Regions from separate parts of the Erythrobacter sp. GH1-10 genome, predicted to be linked through region 3. Evidence: predicted binding sites of a transcription regulator. Region 3 holds the regulator's gene; each other region holds the start of a gene.
What was found. Region 3 encodes LexA, which represses DNA repair genes until DNA is damaged. Its sites were predicted from a motif close to GTTCCNCNCTTGTTCT; they were not measured.
Positions count from the first base shown of each region.

Region 1 (4,545 bases), 240 kb from region 3:
GAGCCAAGCTCGCAAAGCATGCTGGAATTCCACCAGAGGCCAATGAAATTACTCGATAAACCCGAGAGGATTGCGGTGCTTTACGCTTCGCCCGACGGCCTGCCGCAGCGGTTTCGCTGGCGCGGCGATGTGTCCGAGGTCGCGCGGGTCGAGGGGCCGGAGCGGATCGCCCCCGAATGGTGGCGCGAGAAATCGACCGTGCGGCTGCGTGACTACTATCGCGTCGAGGACACGTCAGGACGGCGGTTCTGGATTTTTCGTCACGGGATCGCGGGCGACGGGCGCGGGGGCGTGCCTGAGTGGTACCTGCAAGGCCTCTACGCCTGATCAGCATTTTTTTACGAATGCTTGCTACGCAATTCACCATGAACATGCACAGCATCCCGCGCGCCGCAGAGCGCCGTTCGCTCAGCCTGATGATCAAGGGCCGCGTGAAATCGCGCGTGGTCTATTGCGACCTGATCGACATTTCCGAAGGCGGCTGCAAGATTCGCGGCTCGCTGGGCTTCGCCAATGTCGGTGACCGGGTCACGATGAAGGTTGCCGGCGTAAACGCGCCGCTGGGCAATGTGGTCTGGGTCGAAGGCAAGATTGCCGGTATCGCCTTCGAAGGCGGAATGCATCCCGCCATCATCGATCATCTCGTCCAGCAACAGGGCATCAAGCTGGCGGAAGAGCGGGATACGAGCACGCGCCGCCTGTAGGCCTCCCAAAAAGAACGGGGCCGATGCTTCAGGCACCGACCCCGCTCCTCCTGCGATATCAAGATCAATCCGACGGAGCGACCAGCAGGCGGTTGTTCAGCGGCTGCAATGAACGCGCGCTCATTTCCAGCGCAGCTTCGAATGCGGCAATCTGCTCCGCGCTGGCTTCGATCGAATCCTCGACCACGTGCCAGTTCACATTCTCGCTGCACGGCGGCGTGGTGAGCGAGCCCATGTAGCGATAGACTTCGAGTTCGTCGGGCACCATTGCGCCCATGTCGATCGAAATGGCCGAGCCATCGCCGTTCGGCATGGCATCGATGATGGTCTGCAAGCCTTCGTTGGCATCGCCTTCCTCGAACATCACGCCAAGCACGCCCAGCGTGCCATCGCGCGTGGCGTGCACGAAATGCGCGGTGAGCGGGTAACGCTCGCCATTGATGGCGTGCTCCGACGGGGTGTGGAAGTGAACCTGGATCAGGCTGAACAGGCGGTCGCCGGAAACCATGCCCTGACCCGGTCCGGCATCGACTTGGATCTTGTGCTTGCCGAGACGCAGCGTGCCGTCGGTCGGTCCGTAGTCTGCCGCGAGCCTGATATTGCCATAGGCGGTCGGCGACCCGAGATCGATCGGCGACTGCATCTTGCCGACGTCGCATCCTTCGAATTCAGGTCCTGCGTCCGACCATTTTTCGGGGGTTTCGCCGTCTGTGTACGCCCAATCCTGGGCCGAGGCAGCGACGGCGGCGAGTGAAATGCCTGCCGCCGCGGTGATGGTAAGAATCTTCTTCATGACTGCTCCCATGTTTGTTCGGGGAGCTTCGACGCCCCCCAACCTTTGAATGGTTACGTCCGACATCACGAGCACGATTGCTCGCCAGAGGGGCCCGGTCCGTGGCGATATTACGTATCATTCTTGGGTTGGTTCCCGGCGATTGCACACTTTGCATTTGTTGGATCGGAGGTAAGAACATATAAGGAACAAAAAGGTGTTCCCCAAGGTCTCCGATGCTCCAGCAAACGCTCAAACAGAAGCTCGAAATCCTCGCCGATGCGGCGAAATACGATGCGTCGTGCGCGTCGTCGGGCACGGCGAAGAAGAACAGCCTCGGGGGCAAGGGCATCGGCTCGACCGAGGGGATGGGCATCTGCCACGCCTATGCACCCGACGGTCGCTGCATCTCGCTGCTCAAGGTGCTGCTGACCAATCACTGTATCTTCGATTGCCATTACTGCGTGAACCGCAAGAGTTCGAACGTCGCCCGCGCGCGCTTTACCCCGCAGGAGATCGCAGACCTGACGATCGCTTTCTACAAGCGCAATTATATCGAAGGGCTGTTCCTCTCATCGGGCATCATCAAGAGCTCGAACCATACGATGGAGCAGCTGGTCGAGGCCGCGCGTATCCTGCGCGAGGAGCACGATTTTCGCGGCTACATCCACTTGAAGACCATTCCCGAGGCCGATCCGGAACTGATCCACCAGGCGGGGCTCTATGCCGACCGCGTCTCGATCAATGTCGAACTGCCGACTACGGCGGGGCTGACGCGGCTTGCACCCGACAAGGACGAACGCCAGATCGAAGGCGCGCTGGCGCGGACCAAGTCGCGGATCATCGAGGCGAAGGACGAGCGCAAGCGCTTTCGCCATGCGCCGCGCTTCGCCCCGGCAGGCCAGTCGACCCAGATGATCGTCGGCGCGGACGATGCGACCGATGCCGATATCGTCGGCAAGGCGAGCAGACTCTATGGCAGCTTCGGCTTACGCCGCGTCTATTACAGCGCGTTCTCGCCGATCCCCGATGCCTCTGCAGTGCTGCCGCTGAAGCGCCCGCCGCTGATGCGCGAACACCGGCTGTATCAGTCGGACTGGCTGATGCGGTTTTATGGCTTCGCGCCCGGTGAAGTGGCGCAGGCGACCGAGGCGGACGGAAACCTGCCGCTCGATATCGATCCCAAGCTCGCCTGGGCGCTGAAGTTTCGCGAGAGTTTCCCGGTCGACGTCAACCGCGCGTCCAAGGAACAATTGCTGCGCGTGCCGGGGCTGGGGACGACTGCGGTGGGCAAGATCCTCGCGGCGCGGCGGCATCGGACCTTGCGCCTCGACGACGTGGCGCGGCTCACCCAGTCGATCGCCAAGGTCCGCCCGTTCCTCGTCGCGCTGGACTGGAGACCGACGACGCTCACCGACCGCGCCGATCTGCGCGCGTTGCTCGCACCCAAACAGGTGCAGCTGGAGCTGTTCTGATGAAATTGCTTCCTCGTCGCCCCTGCGCAGGCAGGGGCCCAGATAACGATGTTGGCGTGCGCTGCAGAACTCATCTGGACCCCTGCCTACGCAGGGGTGACGGGTTGGGGGACCCGTCATGACCGCGATGCAGAACGTCTCGCTCGGATCGCATTACGTCGTCCATATGCCTGCGCCCGACGATTTCGCCTTCTGGCGCGAGCGGGCGCGGGGGCTGATCCAGTGCGACGTCCCGCCCGATCGGGTGAGCTGGGTCGAGCCGGGCGGAACGGGGGACCTGTTTGCGCAGGAAGGTCCCTCGCGCGGGGAAAAGCGCCTTCCCGTGCCGGACAAGGACGCTCGCCCCGTGCGCGCCTCCAGGCGTTTCATGAAGCTTGCGCGCAACGCTGCGCTCCATTCGGATTCGCAGCGCTTCGGGCTGCTCTACCGCATGCTCTGGCGACTCCAGCGCAATCCCCGTGCGATGGAGGACAAGGCCGATCCCGATGTCCGCCGGATCGAGGAACTCGACAAGTCGGTCCGCCGCGACAGCCACAAGATGCACGCCTTCGTCCGTTTCCGCGAAGTCGCGGGCGAGGACGAGGAGCACTACGTCGCCTGGTTCGAGCCCGATCACCACATCCTGCGCGCCAATGCGGGCTTCTTCAGGCGCCGCTTTGCCAACATGCACTGGTCGATCCTGACCCCGCGCGGCTGTATCCACTGGGATGGAGAGACGATGCGGGAGAGCGGCCCGGCACGGCGCGAGGATGCACCGCAGGGAGATCCGACCGAGGAGCTGTGGAAGTCCTACTACGCCTCGATCTTCAACCCCGCACGGCTGAAGGTCGGGGCGATGCTCTCCGAAATGCCCAAGAAATACTGGAAGAACATGCCAGAGGCCGAGCTCATCCCCGATCTCATCGCCGGGGCGCAGGCGCGCGAGGCGGGGATGGTCGCGGCGGGCGAGCGGGAGGAACGCGAACGGCCCGGCAGTCTCGAGGACATCGCCCGGCAGATCGCGACCTGCCGGGATTGTCCGATCGCCGAATGCGGCACGCGCGCGGTGATGGGCGAGGGACCCGCAACCGCTTCGCTGATGATCGTCGGCGAACAGCCCGGCGACCAGGAGGATGTGGTTGGCAGGCCCTTCGTCGGTCCGGCCGGGCAGTTGCTCGACGAGTGCCTCGAGCGTGCAGGGATCGAGCGCAGCACTGCCTATGTCACCAATGCGGTGAAGCATTTCAAATTCGTCCCCAAGATCGTTCAAGGCGGCAAAAGACGGCTGCACCAGACTCCGCAGGCGAAGGAGATCGACACCTGCCGCTGGTGGCTCGAAAGCGAGCGCGGCATCGTCAAACCGCGCGTGGTGCTGGCGCTGGGCGCATCGGCGGCGCGCGGGATACTCGGCAAGACGGTGAGCGTGTCGAAGGTGCGGGGCGCTCCGATCCCGCTCGGGGATGGCAGCGAATTATGGGTGAGCGTGCACCCCTCCTACCTGCTGCGCCTCGATGGGGAGGCGAGCGAGGAGCAGGGGCGGCTGTTCGCGCGCGATCTGGCGGCGGTGCAGGCGCGGTTGGGGGAATTGTCGGTATGAACGGTCTCCATAACTTTG
Region 1 covers NZ_JBJFLP010000001.1:1,979,116-1,983,660, reverse strand. Annotated here, with positions in the region: gene ACI5KX_RS09845 (DUF6504 family protein) at 1-327, shown strand, start outside; gene ACI5KX_RS09840 (PilZ domain-containing protein) at 345-704, shown strand; gene ACI5KX_RS09835 (carbonic anhydrase) at 769-1,497, opposite strand; gene ACI5KX_RS09830 (putative DNA modification/repair radical SAM protein) at 1,713-2,951, shown strand; gene ACI5KX_RS09825 (UdgX family uracil-DNA binding protein) at 3,070-4,527, shown strand.
Region 1: a site for LexA is predicted at 1,672-1,687, ahead of ACI5KX_RS09830 (putative DNA modification/repair radical SAM protein). Genes of this name have one in related genera too.

Region 2 (4,545 bases), 250 kb from region 3:
TGCATGAAGACGAGGTTCCATATCTCGACGAAGCGATCGCCGTCCTCGTCGGGGCTGCCCGGAGGGCCTCCGGGGATGTGATCGCCATGGTCGTAGAATATCTCGGAACACGGCCCGCATGGGCCGGTATCGCCCATCGACCAGAAGTTGTCGTTGGTCGCGATGCGAATGATGCGTTCTTCGGGAAGCCCGGAAATCTTGCGCCAGAGATCGAAGGCTTCGTCGTCGGTATGATAGACCGTAGCGGTCAACCGCGCTGGGTCGAGACCCCATTCACGGGTCAGAAGCGTCCACGCGCTCTCGATCGCCTGTTCCTTGAAATAGTCGCCGAACGAAAAGTTGCCGAGCATCTCGAAGAAGGTGTGGTGCCGCGCGGTGTAGCCGACATTATCGAGATCGTTGTGCTTTCCGCCTGCACGAACGCATTTCTGCGACGAGGTGGCGCGCGGCGCGGGCGGGATTTCGAGACCGGTAAAAGCGTTCTTGAACGGCACCATGCCCGCATTGACGAACATGAGCGTCGGATCGTTGTAAGGCACCAGCGGTGCGCTCGGCACCACGGCGTGATCGGCCTTCGCGAAGAAATCGAGAAACGACCGGCGAATATCGTTGGTAGACGTCATGCAAGCGCAGTTAGGCAATGCGTGCTCCCGCGACAAGCCACCACGTGCCCGACGAGAGACGAAGTGCCGTTGCCATCCGCGCCTTAATGCTGCTCTGCCTCATGTGCTCGAGGCGAGCACAGAAAAACCGGCGCCGCCGTAAGCCCTAGGGGTGGGCTGGCATGCGCCGGTTTTCCGGTCTTCCGGGCGCCGCGGCAAGCGCAGCTACTGCCCGCTTGAGGATCAGTCGTCGGAGTCCGCGTCCGGCCCCGTCATCATCTCCTCGGCAACCTCGTCGGTGCGGCCGCGAATGGCGGCTTCCAACCGGTCGCAAACTTCAGGATTTTCCTTCAAGTAAACCTTGGCGTTCTCGCGGCCCTGGCCGATGCGGACGCTGTCGTAGGAATACCAGCTTCCCGATTTCTCGACGATCCCGGCCTTGACCCCGAGATCGAGGATTTCGCCGATCTTCGAGATGCCCTCGCCATACATGATGTCGAATTCGACCTGCTTGAACGGCGGAGCAACCTTGTTCTTGACCACCTTCACGCGAGTCGAGTTGCCGATCACCTCGTCGCGGTCCTTGATCTGGCCGGTGCGACGGATATCAAGCCGAACCGAGGCGTAGAACTTGAGCGCATTACCGCCGGTTGTCGTTTCCGGATTGCCGTACATCACGCCGATCTTCATCCGCAGCTGGTTGATGAAAATCACCATGCATTTCGAACGGTTGATCGACCCGGTCAGCTTGCGCAGCGATTGGGACATGAGCCGCGCTTGAAGGCCGACGTGCGAATCGCCCATCTCGCCTTCGATTTCGGCGCGGGGGACAAGCGCCGCGACCGAGTCGACCACCAACACGTCGATCGCGTTGGAGCGCACGAGAGTGTCGGTAATTTCGAGTGCCTGCTCGCCCGTGTCGGGCTGCGAGACGATCAGTTCGTCTACGTCCACGCCAAGCTTTTTGGCATAGACCGGATCGAGAGCATGTTCGGCATCGACGAAAGCTGCGGTGCCTCCCGCCTTCTGCGCCTCGGCAATGACATGCAGCGCCAGCGTGGTCTTGCCCGAGCTTTCGGGGCCATAAACTTCGATTACGCGACCCTTGGGCAAGCCGCCGATCCCGAGAGCGATATCCAGCCCCAACGAACCGGTCGAAATCGATTCGACCTGCATTGCTTCCTTCTGGCCCAGCTTCATCGCCGACCCCTTGCCGAAAGCACGATCGATTTGAGCAAGCGCAGCGTCTAGCGCCTTTTGACGGTCCACGTCCTTTTCCTTCTCTACCAGCTTGAGATTAGTAGCCATCGCATGGTCTCCTTCGCTTGCCTAGATGCGATCCGGGATTATCGACCGCCCCTGCGTTGGAGGAGTGTGTATCTGATTTGTTCTACCAGAACAAGTGGGGAACGAAAATTTTCCGACAGGACCTGAGACAGGCCCTACTCCGCGTTCGCGCCGCGCACTTTCCAGGTGAATTCACGGGTTGAATTGGCCGGCACGTTCACCTCGGTGATGGTGTAGCCGTTCTTCACCCGGGTCTTGCCGCGACGGAAACGGATAGCCCAGTCGATCGCCTGACCCAGAAGCAACCGAATGGTGATCGGGTGCGGATTGGCGTTGCGAACCTCGGCTCGCATATCTTCCCATTTGCGATCCCGTTCGTCAGGCTCGGAGTCTTTGTCGTCGTAGCCGCAGCGGACATTCACCTGGCTGCTCGAAGGCAGATCGAGTTCGATCTCCTGCCCCCGCGCATAATCGCGAAGATCCGTCTCGGCCACCATCTGTGATCCGAATTCGCTCGGCTCGAAGATCGTCATCGTACCTTGCGGCAGCGAGACGCCCAGCCCCTTGTCCTCTTCATTCCTGGTCGCGAGCAACATATCGGCCTCGTAGAAATCCTCATCGGGATCGAACCAGTTGTAGGGCTCGCACATCGAAGCATAGAGCAGCCGCGCCTTCACCTCCTGGCGGTTCAGGAAGGCCACCTGTTTGAGGCCTTTGGCCGAAACCGTGACGCGCTCGGGTACGCGATAGAGCTTGAGATCGCCGAGCCGCTCTTCACCGGCTTCCATCACTGCCGGTACTTCCGAGACCATGTCCGCCATGCTTATTCGCGATCCTGTGACCGTAATCATTTGCGCCGCAGCCGATTCCATCATCGGTGCAGGAGGCGGAGGGGGCGGCCCCTGGTTGTAATTGGGCACCGGCGATCCCTGTTTGGTGCTGCCAAGCGGGTAGCAGGTCAGGCGCAGCGGAGCCGCGGTCGGCGGATCGGCGAGCTCTTCGAAATCGCTTTCGACGTTGAGCGTCCCTGCAATGACCAGCAGCTGTGCGTTCTCGAACGACTGGCCGTTGTCGTTGACCAGGCTAAGCCAGCTCAACAGGTTCATTTCGAACCACTCGCCCTTCCCCTTGTCGGTGAAGGTGGCGACGTAATCGGCCTGCCAGTCGAAGCCCCATGCGAGATAGGTCAGCGTGACTTCATAGGTTCCGCCGGTCGCATCGCGCGTGTCGATCGAGAATACCGGTTTGGCAGAAAGCCCCGCCGGAATGCGGTCGAAGGAGAGACGTTCGGGAATGCCTGCGCAGCGCACCGCTTCGAACCCTTCGCCCGATTGCAGTACCAATCCGCCATCGGCGCGGGTCCGGACGATCGCACGTTCCGAGGTCTGCGCGCCGGTCGCCGGATTGGTACGGGTGATCGTGACCCGGTTTCCGAGCGCACCGTTCACGAGTGCCGCAGGCGACAGGAGTTCGGCGTTGCGGTTTTTCTCGATCGTTCCGCCCGGGAGACCCGTCACGATGGCGCTCACCGCGACCATGCCCTCGGCGACCCCGTCGAAGCGAATGGTGGATTCGCCTGACGGCAATGTGACCGTGCGGGTTTCGCTGATCATCGCGAATCCTTCCGGCCAGTCGGCCTCCATCTCCTCACCCACGCCGCGATTGGGGTCGCGGTAGATCGTTACGGAAAGGTCGATGGGTGCGGAGGCATCCACCACCGCGCGTTGCTGGGCGCCCGCCGGCATCGCAACGGCGAACATCAGGGCAATGGTTGCTAACAGGCGCATGGCGGCCAGCCTTCCCGCCGGGCTCAATAACGCGTGTCGAAAGTGACCCGGATCACGCGCTCGCCTTCGGCGGGAACAGGCACTATCCATTTGCGGCGGTCGAAGTTGACCTGCTCGCCCGGGATATCCTCGCTGACGACGCGATAGTCATAGGCCCACCAGTAGCGATTGAGGCCGGACTGGGTGAGATCGACCTCGATCGCCTCGTCTTTCGCATTGGTGAGCGTATAGCGCATGACTGTGCGGTAATATTTTTTCGGCCGCTCGCCGGTGTATTCGCGCACGATCTCGCCATCCTCGATTACGCGGAAACGTGAAGTCCTTTCCCATTCGTCCGAGGTGATGACCTCGCGCTTTTCGACCTCGGCCTGAACCGTAATGTCGAAGGCATCGCCGGTCGCCAGCGTCAATTCGCTGCCCATGGGCGTGTGCCCGATCCGATTTTCGCCGATGAATTGCGGCGTTCCCTGGCTGTCACGCTGATAAAAGCGCACCGTCCCGGCGGGAAGCGCGTCGCCCAACCCCTGATCGCGCGATGAGGAGAATGCGATGGCGCTGGTTACGTTGACCGGATCGCTATCATTCGCGAGCCAGCCGACCTGCCGCTCATAAATCTTCCGCGCGGGGACGCCTTGCACATCGAGAAAGCTCACCTGCTTGGTCTGCGCGTTCGCGATCGTGGTACGCTCGGTGATCGGATAGAGATAGAAATCGCCAAGCCGCTCGCGATCGGCGCTTTCGGTACCCGGACGCACGCTGCCCCGGCTGCTGCCGAAACCGCGCGCGCCGCCACCATTTGGATTGCCCGCAACCAGCAGTGTGTTGGCGCGGTGGAAGGTCGTGCCCGTATTGTTGGTCAGCGTCACCCA
Region 2 covers NZ_JBJFLP010000001.1:1,492,580-1,497,124, reverse strand. Annotated here, with positions in the region: gene alaS (alanine--tRNA ligase) at 1-623, opposite strand, end outside; gene recA (recombinase RecA) at 846-1,910, opposite strand; gene ACI5KX_RS07380 (DUF4139 domain-containing protein) at 2,045-3,676, opposite strand; gene ACI5KX_RS07375 (DUF4139 domain-containing protein) at 3,700-4,545, opposite strand, start outside.
Region 2: a site for LexA is predicted at 1,998-2,013, ahead of recA (recombinase RecA). Genes of this name have one in related genera too.

Region 3 (4,545 bases):
CACCGACCGTCATAGCGCATCGGCTGCTTGTTCGCGCGCTGCTGAGCGCGCATCTCTTCGAGTTCCTCGGGCGTGGCGAAGCACTTGTAGGCCTGACCTGCCTCGAGCAGTTTGCGGGCAACCTCGGCGTGCCGTTCAGCGCGCTCCGACTGGAAAGTGGGCTCTTCGTCGTAGTCGAGACCGAGCCAGTTCAGCCCGTCGAGGATCGCGTCGATTGCCTCCTCCGTCGAGCGCTTGCGGTCGGTGTCCTCGATGCGCAGCAGCGCTTTCCCGCCGTGGTGGCGGGCATATAGCCAGTTGAACAGCGCCGTCCGGGCGCCGCCGATATGCAGGAAGCCGGTGGGCGAGGGCGCAAAGCGGGTCACCACCGCGCCGCTACTTTTGCCGCTTTCGCTTGCCATGTCGTTCAAATTCCTTTTCAATTCCCCTCTGGGTCGAGGGGGAGCACCATGCGCGACGCGCCGTTAGTGCCCTTGGGCGACGGAGCGTCTGACACTCCGATCGCGAATGATGTTGCATTGCAGCGCCCTTGGCAAAGGGGCGCTGGCTTGTCCAGCGTGCTGCGCAATCCCTGCGATGTTCTGGAGAGCTCTCTTGCGCGAGCAGGGTTCGACAGGGCGCCTTGGATCGCCGTCGTCTTTGCCGGTGGAATATTGGCATGGTTCTGGCTGAAATCCCCGTGGCAGTGGGCATCGGCGATCGGAGCCGGTGTCATGTTGGCGCTGGCCGCGCTCGCAGCCTGGCGAGGTGTGCAAATGCGCGAACACCTGCGCAATGCGATGATCGTCTGTGGACTCGCGTTTGCTTTTGGTGTGGCCGTCATCTGGGTGCGCTCGGAAGTGGTGGGAGCCGAACCGATTGCGCGACCGAGCGTCGAGCGGGTGCAAGGATACGTGCTCGCGCGCGAAGACCAGCCCGCGCAGGACCGTGTTCGTCTGACGCTCGCAGTTCGCGACGCCGAAAGTGCTGAAGCCCGCAAGGTGCGTATCAATGTGCCTCGCGATACCGTTGTCGAGACCGAAGCGACAGACGGGCCATTGGTCGAGGGTGCTGTGATCCGTGCGAGGGTGCGCCTGATGCCGCCCGCAAGCCCGATGCTGCCGGGTTCCTACGACTTTACAAGAGCAGCCTGGTTCATGGGACTTGCCGCCACCGGAAGTGCGATCGGCCGCGTCGAGGTTGTCGAACCCGCACCACCCGAGGGCGGGCTTGCGGCGGTGCAGCGGGCCCTGTCTTCGCATGTTCGCGAGAGAGTCGATGGATCGGCAGGCACGATCGCGGCGGCATTTGCCAGCGGAGACCGAGGGTCGATTGCGGAGGTGGACGAAGACGCCATGCGCGACGCCGGATTGACCCACCTGCTCTCGATCAGCGGGCTTCATGTCAGTGCAGTCATTGCCGCTGCCTATCTTGTTGCGCTGAAGTTGCTGGCGCTGTTCCCTGCGATTGCGTTGCGCGTGCGCCTGCCAGTCGCCGCCGCTGGAGCAGGCGCGCTCGCCGGGGTCGGGTACACACTGCTGACCGGAGCGGAAGTACCCACTGTGCGCAGCTGTGCAGCGGCGATGCTCGTGCTGGTGGCGCTGGCTATGGGGCGCGACGCGCTTTCGATGCGGATGGTTGCTATCGCGGCGGTCTTCGTCCTGTTGCTGTGGCCCGAAAGCATCGTCGGGCCGAGCTTTCAGATGAGCTTTGCGGCTGTGCTTGCCATTGTCGCGTTGCACACGTCGCCGCCGGTAAAAGCGTTTCTGGCGCCGCGCGAGGAAAGCTGGATCGCGCGGACGGGTCGGCGGATCATTATGCTCTTCGCCACCGGCATGGTGATCGAAATCGCGTTGATGCCGATCGTGCTCTACCACTTCCACCGCGCGGGTGTGTATGGCGCATTCGCGAATGTGGTCGCCATTCCGCTCGTTACATTTATCTCCATGCCGCTGATTGCGCTGGGTCTTGCGCTCGACCTTGTGGGCCTTGGAAGGCCCGCATGGTGGCTGGTGCAGCATTCGCTCGACTTGCTGCTGGCGATTGCCCACTTGACCGCCGAGCAGCCCGGCGCGGTCAAACTGATGCCTCAGATGACTTCAGCGACGATTGCGCTATTTGTCTCGGGCGGACTATGGCTCGGGTTGTGGAGCGGGAAGGCGAGGGCTTTGGGCCTGCTCCCCGCTGCAGTCGGAGCCATGATGCTGGCGATGACGCCGATCCCCGACGTGCTCGTTGGGCGCGAAGGGCGCCATGTCGGGATCACCGTCGAGGATGCGAATGGTGAGGCACGCCTCCTGTCACTGCGCGACAGCCGCTCGTCCTATTCGCGAGATAACCTGCTCGAACTCGCGGGCGTTACCAGCGAACCAATACCGCTTGAAGACTGGCCGGAGGCACGATGCTCCCGCGAATTCTGCCAGCTCACGATCGAGCGTGGTGGCCGGGATTGGGTGCTGCTGATGGCGCGCAACCGCGACCTCGTAGAAGAACGCGCTCTGGCGGCTGCTTGCGAACGATCGGATATCGTAGTGGCCGACCGCTTCCTGCCGCGATCGTGTTCACCGCGCTGGCTCAAAGCCGACCGGCGGTTGCTGGAACGCACCGGGGGATTGGCGATAGACCTCGAAGGCAGCCGCATCACGAGTGTGGCCGAACGGCAGGGCGAACACGGTTGGTGGCGCGGGGAGGGGGACTGATCCGCACCCCGCGCTTCATTTCAATCAGTGGTAGCGACGCAGAAGGCCGGCAAGTTTGCCCTGAACCTGCACTTCTCCCGGGCGGTAGACTTGCGGGTCGTAGGATGCATTGGCCGGATCGAGCCGGACCATGCCGCCTTCCTTGTGGAGATATTTGAGCGTCGCTTCCTCGCCGTTAACCAATGCAACTACGATCTCGCCGTCGCGCGCAGTGTCAGTGCGACGTACCAGAGCGAAGTCGCCATCGAAGATCCCGGCCTCGATCATGGAGTCACCCGACACCTCAAGCGCATAATGCTCGCCCGGGCCCAGCAGCGCGGCGGGTACAGGGAGCGAGGTCTGGCCTTCGAGTGCCTCGATCGGAGCGCCTGCGGCGATTCGACCGTGCAACGGAATCTCGATCACGTCGTTGGCCGGTTCGGGCGCATTCTTCAGCACTGCGGATCCCGAAGCCACCGCATCGTTCGCGGCCTGTGTCGCACGCGGGGTAGGGGTCGCATCTTCGGGCTGGCGAATAACCTCGAGTGCTCTGGCGCGATTCGGCAGCCTGCGGATGAAGCCGCGTTCCTCGAGTGCGGAAATCAGCCGGTGGACGCCCGATTTACTCTTGAGATCGAGCGCTTCCTTCATTTCCTCGAAACTGGGGGAAATGCCGGTCTCGTCCAGACGCTTCTGGATGAAACGGATCAATTCGTGCTGCTTTGCGGTCAGCATGGGTCACTCCCTAAGGCGCACCGCTTACCGGCGACAGCCGTGTCGCCGCGGTGCTGAAAAGGCGCATCCCTAGAGGCACCTCCTTAGGTGCATTCCGGACACTGGCCGCCCACCGAAATGGTGAACGAATGCGGAACGAATAGGCAACCTTTGGATTCGTGTCAAGCGCGCTACAAACCCGAACCCCGCAGGATTCAGCCATTGTGGAGGTTGTACACCTGCACAGGGCTCCCGGTAGCGATCGCAGGGCTACCGGCAGGCCGATCAATCAGGCAATTCGCCGCCGCCAATGCGCGCAGGGCGCTCGAATCCTGAGAGGCCGCGAGACGCGCGCTGGTTCCATCCTGTATTCCGCGAAGGAATTCGTGACGGGAGCCTGTTGCCGGGAGGTCTTCGGCCGCAGAAACGCGAACGCTCTTCGGCAGAGGATCTGGATCGCCCATCGCAGCCCGGACGAGGGGAAGAGCGAAGAGAAAAGCGGTGACGAAACTCGATACCGGGTTGCCGGGGAGGCCGAGGATTACTTGATTTCCGCGCGTTGCCACCATCAGCGGCTTGCCCGGCTTGATCGCGACCTTCCAAAAATCGATGCCGGCACCCCAGCGCGCGAGAGCCTCCTGCACGAGGTCGTGGTCACCCACCGAAGCGCCGCCCGAAGTGATGAGGATATCGCAGCTGTCGGCCTTGGCGAGCGCCTGTGCCAGCGCTTCGTGGTTGTCGAGCACGGGACCCAATCGGCTGACCTCGCCGACATGCGAGCGCAGCATGGCAGCGATCATCGGGCCGTTACTGGCGGGTATCTGGTCGGGGCCGCATTGCTCGGGGTCGAGAGCCAGTTCGTCACCACTGTCGAGTATCGCCACCCGAGGGGTGCGCCAAACCGGCACCGATCCGAACCCTGCCGACAGCGCCAGCGCGACGGGGCCCGGCCCCATGGCCGAGCCTTGCGTCAGCACTGTTTCGCCCGCCGCGAAGTCGAACCCCTGCTTGCGCACGTGCCGCTCCGGCGGAGGCAATTCCTCGCCGTCCGCTAGAGCAACCCGGTCACCATCGACGGACGCGTTTTCCTGGATCAATACCCGATCCGCGCCTTGCGGCATGTGCGCGCCGGTCGAGATACGGGTGCATTGCCCCGGTTCGAGCGCACAGCTGA
Region 3 covers NZ_JBJFLP010000001.1:1,737,784-1,742,328, forward strand. Annotated here, with positions in the region: gene gltX (glutamate--tRNA ligase) at 1-401, opposite strand, end outside; gene ACI5KX_RS08575 (ComEC/Rec2 family competence protein) at 450-2,678, shown strand; gene lexA (transcriptional repressor LexA) at 2,703-3,392, opposite strand; gene ACI5KX_RS08585 (molybdopterin molybdotransferase MoeA) at 3,587-4,545, opposite strand, start outside.